Regions from separate parts of the Psychrobacter sp. NG27 genome, predicted to be linked through region 1. Evidence: predicted binding sites of a transcription regulator. Region 1 holds the regulator's gene; the other holds the start of a gene.
What was found. The regulator PhoB, encoded in region 1, activates phosphate uptake and scavenging genes when phosphate is short. The targets are predictions, from matches to a motif close to TGTCATNAANCTGTCATAA.

Region 1 (5,040 bases):
AACTCTGCCGAGCATTCTTGGCATTTGGCCATGGCATGCTGGTCGATCGCTGAACAGTTTGAGCTAGATGTCAGTCATGAAAAACTACTTAAAATGGCACTGGTACATGACTTGGGTGAGATTGATGCGGGGGATACGTTTTTATTCGCAAGTAGTCGTAGCGAGGCACACATCGAAGAACGTGAAGGTATAGCTCGATTGCAAGCAGAAAGGGGTAACGGTATTGCGAAGTTAAGCGCGGTTTGGGAGGAGCAAGAGACAGGCGATAGTAAAGAGAGCCAGCTGCTCAGAGTCGTCGATCGATTATTGCCATTTTTACTCAATCTCAATACTGAGGGAAAAACGTGGGTTGATGCTAAGGTTACGCGTTCGCAAGTGGCGGCCGCGCTTGCTTTTATCAAAGACAGCTTTCCACCTATTCATGATTGGCTGTCAAAAAATATTGACTATGCGACCCAGCAAGGGTGGTTGATTGATGCCTAGTACGGATATGATTGACTGAACTAAAAAAGCCCAACCATACATAATAGGTTATGCATGGCTGGGCTCTATTTTTATAGGTATCAGTACTATAAGCTTATTACGCGTTGGCTGTGCCGAGTAACTGTCCCATTTGTACGATGCTATCGGCTTGCATGCTGTCTAGCCAGTCCGATTTTGCTGCTTTTGGCAAAACTACGATAGCAGTTGAGCCTAGATAGAAGCGTCCAAGCTCATCACCTGCGGCAAACTGCATGTCATGATCGGCTTCTTGAATGTCGTCAGTACGAGTAATTTTGCCAGTTGCGACCGTTTCGATACCAGCGACGATCATCGCACCAACCATCACCACGGCAGCTTTGCCATATTTGGTATCAAACATACAGACCAGACGCTCATTGCGTGCAAACAAGTCTGGAACGTTAGCCGCCGTAGTATTATTGACCGAAAACAGCGTACCCGGTACGTAGCGAGTCTTGGTCAAGGTACCAGAAAACGGCATATGGACACGGTGGTAATTGCTAGGTGCTAAGTAGATAGTCGCAAAGCTACCATCAGCAAAATAATGGCCATCTTCGCTATCAGCAAGCAGTTGGCCAACATCATAGTGACGACCTTTTGCCTGTAGCAGTTTGTGATCTTCGATCTGTCCAAGCTGAGAGATGATACCGTCAGCAGGACTGACAATGCCATTTGCAGTGGCATCGATGGTGCGCGCATCGTCTCTTAATTCACGGGTAAAAAAGTCATTGAAGCTCTCATACGCATTGAGACTTTGGCGCTCGTACTCGTCCAAGCTGATATTATAAGCTTTGGCAAAGCTACGGATAAAGGTACGCTTAACATAAGGATGGCGACTAGCAGCGAGACGTCCAGCGACTTTACTCAGTTTTTGCTGCGGTACTAGCTGTTGTAAGGTGGTAAATACATTCATAATAAAGCTACCAAAATAGGATGTAGTGTAATAAGGGCGTGTTGGACATTCGACCATGGCACTGACAGTGGCTAAAATTGCTCCATACTACGTTGTAAACCTAGTCAAGGCATGAGCATTACCGTCGTTTTACGCCTTGTCTGAAACAGTTTTAGCGATCAGCAGTACCTATTTGTGAATATCAAACACGCCCTAATAAATAGGCAAGTGAATGTCAGTATTTTATCATGGACAGCATATTATTGTCTGAGCATAATCTGTTAAGGATTCAGTAAATGAAAGCACTTATACAACGGGTAAAACGCGCCAGTGTCGATGTTGATGAGCAGTGTATTGGTACTATCGATCATGGGGTATTGGCGTATATTGGCTTAGGTCATGAAGATAATTTTGCCACTGCTCAGCGTATGATTGACAAGATTTTGACCTATCGTATCTTTGAAAATGATGACGATCCTGCCAAATTTGGTAAACTGGATAAAAACGTCCAGCAAGTCGGCGGTGGCCTCCTCTTAGTCTCGCAATTTACGTTGATGGCAAGGACGGACAAAGGCCGTCGTCCTGACTTTGGTGCGGCAATGGCACCTGATATGGCTCAAGCGCTATTTTCACAATTGGTTGCTTATGCCAAGACTCAGCATCTAAACGTGGCGACAGGTCAGTTTGGCGCTGATATGCAAGTGTCGAGCGTTAATGATGGGCCACTAAACTTTTTACTCGATGTCTAAGCGTTAAGTGTCATGAAGCTGTCATAATTAATCCGTTTAATAGATAGAGACTGGTGAGTGACTATCACCTTTTACATAATAGATTGTGCCCTCTAACACTGAGAATATCGTATGTATAATGAGCAAATTTTGATTGTTGAAGATGAGCCAGCGATTCGGGAAATGGTCGTAATGACGCTAGAAATGGCGGGGTTTGAGAGCTTGCAAGCCGCTGACGTGTCAGAGGCGCATCAGCAAGTGGTCGATCACAGACCGTCACTGATTTTGCTTGATTGGATGCTACCTGGAGATAAGAGCGGCGTTGATTTTTGTCGTATGCTCAAAAACGACGAATTGCTCTCTGAGATTCCTGTCATTATGTTGACGGCAAAAAGCGAAGAAGATAGTAAAGTGCATGGCCTTGATGCGGGTGCAGATGACTATATGACCAAGCCATTCTCGACACGTGAATTGATTTCAAGAATAAAGGCAGTGCTGCGTCGCAGTAGTGCGCTCAGTAGTGATAAACCAATAGAGATCGGGAAGCTGAGTCTCGATACCAAAAGTCAGCGCGTGACAGCAGCTGGTCAAATCGTGGATGTGGGTCCAACAGAATATCGCCTATTGGCATTTTTTATGAGTCATCCAGAGCGTGCCTATACACGAACACAGCTCCTTGATCAGGTGTGGGGCGGCAACGTCTACATCGAAGATCGAACCATCGATGTGCATATCAAACGCCTACGCAAATTACTGCGCCCTTACGACTGTGATACATTGATACAAACGGTACGCGGTACAGGCTATCGATTCTCTAGTATTATTGAGCCAAGTTAATCCCGTATATAGTCGATTTAATTTAAAAATAGTACAAGGCAACCGAGTGTAGATGTATATTAAATACTTCAAGCGAGGTTAACGCAGTAATAATTTTATAGTGGAATGACTATAGTGACTCTTGGATAAAATATGCCGCCGTCATACTAGATAGCGGATAGTGGTAAGGATGAGACATGGAAAAGATAGCGCCAGCAAAAAATAAGCAAGAGAGCATAGTACCAATCGCTCACCAAGATGCAGCAGCGCAATTACAAAAAATCAGAAGCGCACTGTTAGCACTACGAGATGCGGTGATTTTGCTCAATGAGGATGATGGTCTAGAGTGGTGGAATCAAGCGGCGCAGAGTTTACTGTCGTTACAGCCAGAGGACAAAGGCCAGAGTATTTTTGATTTTATTACGGTGCCTGCGTTCCGTCAGTATTACGAGGATACAACCCTACCTAACGATGGCATCCATATAGAGTCATGGCGCGATCCCAGTCGTTATCTAAAGTGTGAGCTCACGCCTTTCGGTGACGAGAAACTGTTGTTTATTTATGACGTGACTCGCTTGCAGCATTTAGAGCAAATGCGCCAAGATTTTGTGGCTAATGTCTCGCATGAACTACGTACGCCATTGACAGTGATGACAGGCTATTTAGAGAACTTCACTGATCAGCCGGATATGCCGCCCCATTGGCGTCGCGGTTTTGAGCTGATGACTCAGCAAACTGCTCGCATGAACCGAATCGTCAATGACCTGCTACTCTTGTCTAAGATCGAGATCGAAGAGACGCATGAATTTAACCATATAGAAATGACCAAGCTGCTGACCAATATCTATGATGATGCGCAGGCTTATAACCAAGCATACAAGCACACCATTCATTTGCAAATAGATACCTATGACGGCCTATATGGATCAGAGATGTACTTGAACAGTGCCTTGTCTAATCTGGTCATTAATGCGATTAAATATACGCCAAAAGGTGGCAATATCACCATCAGCTGGACGCGGACATCGGATGGGTGCCGATTCGCAGTCGAAGATGATGGACTGGGTATTGCGCCAGAGCATATTGCCCGTTTGACAGAGCGCTTCTACCGTATCGATAAAGGTCGTAGCCGTGCCACAGGTGGTACAGGGCTGGGGCTGGCTATCGTGAAGCACGTCCTGCATCAACATGAGGCGCACTTGCAGATTGACTCAATAGAAGGAGCAGGATCGACGTTTAGCGTGGTATTTCCAGACGCTTATGTACGATCAGCTGCGACAAATTAATACTGTGCTCAACTGGTATTATTTAAATTCAGCCATTCTTAACCTCAACCTATTTAGAGCGTCATGCTCAGAGTGAGTGCAGACTCTAGTCTTTTTGCAAAAACGGGTAAGGATTGACCGCGCTGCCATTGATATAAATGCCGTAATGGACATGGGGCGGTGTGCCTTTCGCGTTACCGCTATCACCCACGTAACCAATAACATCGCCTTTATTAACCCAGTCATTGGGCGCGATATCAGCATAATCCTCTAAATGCGCATAGTAATGTCCTGTGCCGCCAGGACCAACGACCACTACCACACGTCCGCCTAATGTATTCTCACCAACTTTTCTCACGATTCCTTGTGTCGTCGACTGTATCGGTGTGCCTCGGGCTGCAAAAATATCAATACCCTCATGCGAGCGCCCTTGGCTGCGTGCCGCGCCCCACGTATCGGTCAGATTTTGCTCTGGTAGCGGACTGGGTAGGCTGTTTTCTGTCGGCAGTTCTTGCTGCAATAGACTTAGCTGCTGCCACTTGGCAACCACAAACGATTGGGTCTGTTGGCTGATACTAGGCAGCAGCTTATCAAAGACAAATAACAGCCCCAGCAATACAATGGCCTTAATCAGTACGCTTAGTATACGACTGAAAAAAGAAGGCGTGGGTTGTTGGTTTTTCCCATCTGCTAGCATTGATGTCTCTTATCTGTTTGACATTGTCTGAGCCCCTATTATAAAAGCCCTATATACAAAGGTATGTATCGCATTGTTATCTATGGTTTTTATCCCCATAAATACAGTTGTGGTTAAACATAAGTACAGTAAATATAATCT
Region 2 (5,040 bases), on a different contig from region 1:
GGAACCTTAAGAGAATGGGTTTTTTAAGTAACATTTGATTACTAATTGACCAGTATATTACTCTATTCTATGAATTTGTCTATATTTTATACACAAAAGTTTGTTAAAATTTAATTGTTTGCAAAAGTAAAAAAGCTGCCTTAAAAAGGCAGCTTTTATTTTTATCTATTGGGTTAAGTTTAATACCTAGTTATAAGGCTTTGAGCCCCGCCGCATAATCCCGCACGTTTTGAGTGATCTTCATTGAGCAGAATTTAGGGCCACACATTGAGCAAAAATGAGCAACTTTGTGTGCATCTTTTGGCAACGTTTCATCATGGAATTCACGTGCTGTATCTGGATCGAGCGCCAGATTGAACTGATCATCCCAGCGGAATTCAAAACGGGCTTTAGATAAGGCATTGTCACGTGCCTGTGCACCTGGATGACCTTTAGCCAGATCAGCAGCGTGAGCCGCAATCTTATAAGTGATGATGCCGTCTTTAACGTCTTTTTTGTTAGGTAAACCCAAGTGTTCTTTTGGCGTCACATAACAGAGCATGGCAGTGCCAAACCAACCAATCATCGCAGCACCTATAGCACTGGTGATATGATCATAGCCGGGTGCAATGTCAGTCGTCAAAGGCCCTAGCGTATAAAATGGCGCGTCAGCACACAGATCAAGCTGCAAATCCATATTTTCTTTAATACGGTTCATGGCGACATGGCCTGGTCCTTCAACCATGACTTGCACATCGTGCTCCCACGCCACTTTGGTCAGCTCACCCAAGGTTTTGAGTTCGCTAAATTGCGCTTCGTCATTGGCATCTTGTAAACACCCAGGGCGCAGACCATCACCTAAGCTAAAGGCGACATCGTAAGCTTTCATAATCTCGCAGATGTCTTCAAAGTGCGTGTACAAAAAGCTTTCTTGTTGATGCACCATGCACCACTGCGCCATGATAGAGCCGCCGCGTGACACAATACCGGTTAGGCGTCCGGCAGTCATTGGCACATAATCCAATAGTACACCTGCATGAATGGTGAAGTAATCCACCCCTTGCTCGGCTTGTTCAATGAGCGTATCGCGGAATATCTCCCACGTCAGGTCTTCAGCCACGCCATCGACTTTTTCTAGTGCTTGATAAATCGGGACAGTACCAATCGGCACTGGCGAGTTACGAATCAGCCATTCGCGGGTTTCGTGAATATGATTGCCAGTCGACAAATCCATAATGTTGTCCGCACCCCAACGTGTTGCCCACGTCATTTTTGACACTTCTTCATCAATAGAAGAACCAAGCGCTGAGTTACCGATATTGGCGTTGATTTTCACTAAGAAATTACGCCCAATAATCATCGGTTCAGATTCTGGATGGTTGATGTTGTTGGGGATAATGGCGCGACCTGCCGCCACTTCGCTACGCACAAATTCAGGAGTGATTATTTTGGGTGTATTGGCACCGAAACTCTCACCGTCGTGTTGACGCATGTCAGTCAATGCGTGTTGCTTTTGCGTTTCACGAATGGCGATATATTCCATCTCTGGGGTAATAATGCCGCGACGTGCGTAGTACATTTGCGTGACGTTGCCAGTTTTGCCATCGACATCTTTGGCGCGGCGCGGTTTGTCGATATGAGCAAATCTAAGGTTAGCAGTGCTGATGTCACGAGCGCGAGCCAGTCCATAAGCGCTAGACAAGCCACTTAATTGTTCGGTATCACCGCGCTCGTTTATCCAGCCTTCACGCAGCTTTGGCAAGCCTTTGGTCAAATCAATCTCAACGTTAGGATCGGTATAAACGCCAGAGGTGTCATAGACATAAAAGGGTGGGTTCTGTTCCCATTCGTTCTCAGACACGCCTTGCACAGGGGTAGGGTCAAGCGTGATCTCGCGCATGGGTACTTGAATATCAGGGCGTGAGCCTTCGATATAGACTTTACGAGACGCGGGCAAAATACGGTGTAAGTCGCGCGCATCTTCTTCAAAGCGCACGTCTGTCTGATCGCGGTGAGCAGGTGTTTTTAAGGCGTTTGCTTTTTTATCCGCTTTGCTGTCAGTGGTATTGAGTGAGGCACTGGCTGGAGTATGGGTTTGAGCGGCATTAGTTTTTGAGATGGTGTCTGAAATAGTCATATGCTGTCCTAGCGTGTTGGTTTTTGAATAAAATCAACACCGCCAGTATCTGCGGAGGTAGCATCCATCATTTAGACAAGTTTATATTGTGAGTACAAGCCTGCAACCAAAAATATCGTCGCAGGTATTGGTCATCAAATATCAGACGCAGCTTTGTATCGATCGTCGCTATCTAGTCATGCATTACGCATATGAAGACAGTAGTGATGATAAAAAGGTATTTCTACGCGTCCCTTGTCATAAATAACAAAGTGCTTAAGACTTCCCTGCGTCGGTACTAACCGCATCAGGTTCGGCGGGTGATCTCTCAGCGAATGTATTAGAACCAACTATTAGTCAGTCAATAACACACCGCACCCCGAGTCTGTCAGTGTTGTAAATCTTCTTCATACTAACAAAATTCTGCACCAACGGCCAATAGTATTTAGCTAAGTATATGGCAACTTAAGATGGCATCTGATGGTTTGCATGAGTACGGTTATGTTAGGGTGTTTGCTATAAGATATTGATATTATATGTATTTATTAAAAATATAGCAGTGCTACCTAAATATTATGTAAAGCGAATGAAAGATTGTGACAACTGTCATGAAACTGTCATAAAGATTTGGCAAGATAGCATGCATATCACAAACGATGCTTTTTCATACCGTTGTTAAACTTTAGGAGCTCTACATGCGTTATTCGTTATTGGCAGTGGCTGTTAGTTGTACATTGATGCTCACGGCGTGTAATAAATCAACAGAGACAGCAGAAACCACTGCTGACACGAGCAGTAGCGCTGTCACGACAACTGAAACGACACCTTCTACTACTTCAGGTTTTAAATCTGCTGAAAATATCGCCATGAATATCACGGGTGCAGGTGCATCATTTCCGCAACCTATTTATGCCAAATGGTCTTATGACTACAATGCTGCTACCGGCGGCCAAGTCAACTATCAGTCGATTGGTTCATCTGGTGGTATCAAGCAAATTCAATCAAAAACAGTTGATTTCGGTGCCTCTGACGCGCCATTGACACCTGAAGAGCTTGAAGAATCTGGTCTTATCCAGTTCCCGACAGTTATCGGTGGTGTTGTACCAATCGTCAATATCGACGGTATTGAGCCTGGTGCATTGAAGTTAGATGGTGAAACGCTAGCCAATATTTATTTAGGTAAAATTAGCAAGTGGAACGATCCTGCTATCACTGCTATGAATCCAGATTTAACGCTACCTGATGCTGCTATTACCACGGTATTCCGCTCAGATGGTTCAGGCACGACTTTTAACTTTACTGATTATCTAGCCAAAGTCTCACCAGATTGGAAAGACACAGTTGGTGTTGATAAAACGGTTAAATGGCCAACGTCTGCGACTGGTGCAGGTGGTAAAGGTAACGAAGGGGTTTCAAGCTACGTAAACCGTATGAAAAACTCTATCGGCTACGTTGAGTATGCCTACGCTAAGCAAAACAAAATGTCACATACGGCACTAAAAAATGCCGCTGGTAACATCGTTCAGCCATCTGCTGAAACCTTTGCTGCTGCAGGTGACATTGATTGGTCACAACAAGAAGGTTTTTATAAAGTCATCACTAACTCTGAGACTGCGCAAGCATGGCCTATCGCTGCTGCGACCTTTATCTTGGTACATAAGCAACCAGAGAATCCGCAGCAAGTAGCTGGTGTACTGAACTTCTTTGATTGGGCCTACACTCAAGGTGATGACAGCGCCATGTCACTAGACTATGTGCCATTCTCTGATACAGCAGTGGCCTTATTCAAAGCGAAATGGAACGATGTTAAAGGTAGCGATGGTCAGCCTGTTTATAAGCCTGCACAGTAATATTCCTACGCTAGTCATTGTTTCATAACTTTATAAATCTCCTCTTAAATCACTATTCTCCGGTAGTGGTTTGAGAGGTTTTATCACAGCAAATTTGACCATAATGTTGATAGTAATGATGGGTATATTTGAGAACCGCCATCAATGATTATATGGGTTGAGTTTACTGTTATAAGACAAGATGTACACACTGGTTTTTTGAATTCACCCATTCAATGCTGAGACACTTATGACAGACTTAAGGTCCCAACTGGCTAAACAAAAACGTTACGATGCTTTATTTGTCAACTCTACTAAAGCGTTTGCCATACTGGTGCTCCTATCTTTAGGGGGCATTTTGGTGTCTCTCATTATTGGTGCTTGGCCAAGTATCCAAACGTTTGGCCTTGGATTTTATACCAGTAACAATTGGGACACGGTCGCCAATGAGTACGGTGCACTTGCACCTATTTATGGCACCTTAGTGACGTCATTTATCGCCATTGCGATCGCCGTTCCTGTCAGTTTTGGGATTGCCATATTTTTGACCGAAATGTGTCCTAAGTTCCTCAAAAAACCACTCGGTATTGCCATTGAGCTATTGGCTGGTATCCCTTCTATCATTTATGGTATGTGGGGACTGTTTGTATTTGCGCCATTCTTTGGCGATCACATTCAGCCATGGTTCATCGAGCACATTGGCCCATTGCCTATCGTTGGTAAGTTGTTTGAGGGCGCGCCTATGGGTTTGGGCATGTTTACCGCCTCTTTGGTACTGGCCATTATGATTATCCCGTTTATCGCTGCCACCATGCGTGACGTTTTCTCTGTTGTGCCAGATCTACTCAAAGAGTCAGCTTACGGTATGGGCGCGACGACGTGGGAAGTGATGTTCAAGATTATCTTGCCGTATACCAAAGCCGGTGTCGTTGGCGGCGTTATCTTGGGGCTTGGCCGTGCATTGGGTGAGACCATGGCAGTGACCTTCTTGATTGGTAATGCCTTTAACATCAGCCCAAGCCTGTTTACCTCAGGCGTGACCATTACCTCAGCCTTGGCCAACGAGTTTGCTGAAGCATCGAGCGAGCTACATCTGGCGTCTTTATTACATTTAGG

Region 2: the regulator PhoB is predicted to act here: its motif matches at 2,700-2,718, upstream of pstS (phosphate ABC transporter substrate-binding protein PstS).

Annotation. Positions count from the first base shown of each region.
Region 1 is NZ_JADGIN010000009.1:55,797-60,836, forward strand. It holds gene IP485_RS12095 (HD domain-containing protein) at 1-483, shown strand, start outside; gene asd (archaetidylserine decarboxylase) at 581-1,414, opposite strand; gene dtd (D-aminoacyl-tRNA deacylase) at 1,690-2,142, shown strand; gene phoB (phosphate regulon transcriptional regulator PhoB) at 2,254-2,958, shown strand; gene phoR (phosphate regulon sensor histidine kinase PhoR) at 3,135-4,223, shown strand; gene IP485_RS12120 (M23 family metallopeptidase) at 4,309-4,899, opposite strand.
Region 2 is NZ_JADGIN010000002.1:168,076-173,115, forward strand. It holds gene thiC (phosphomethylpyrimidine synthase ThiC) at 191-2,116, opposite strand; TPP riboswitch at 2,363-2,487, opposite strand; gene pstS (phosphate ABC transporter substrate-binding protein PstS) at 2,791-3,945, shown strand; gene pstC (phosphate ABC transporter permease subunit PstC) at 4,175-5,040, shown strand, end outside.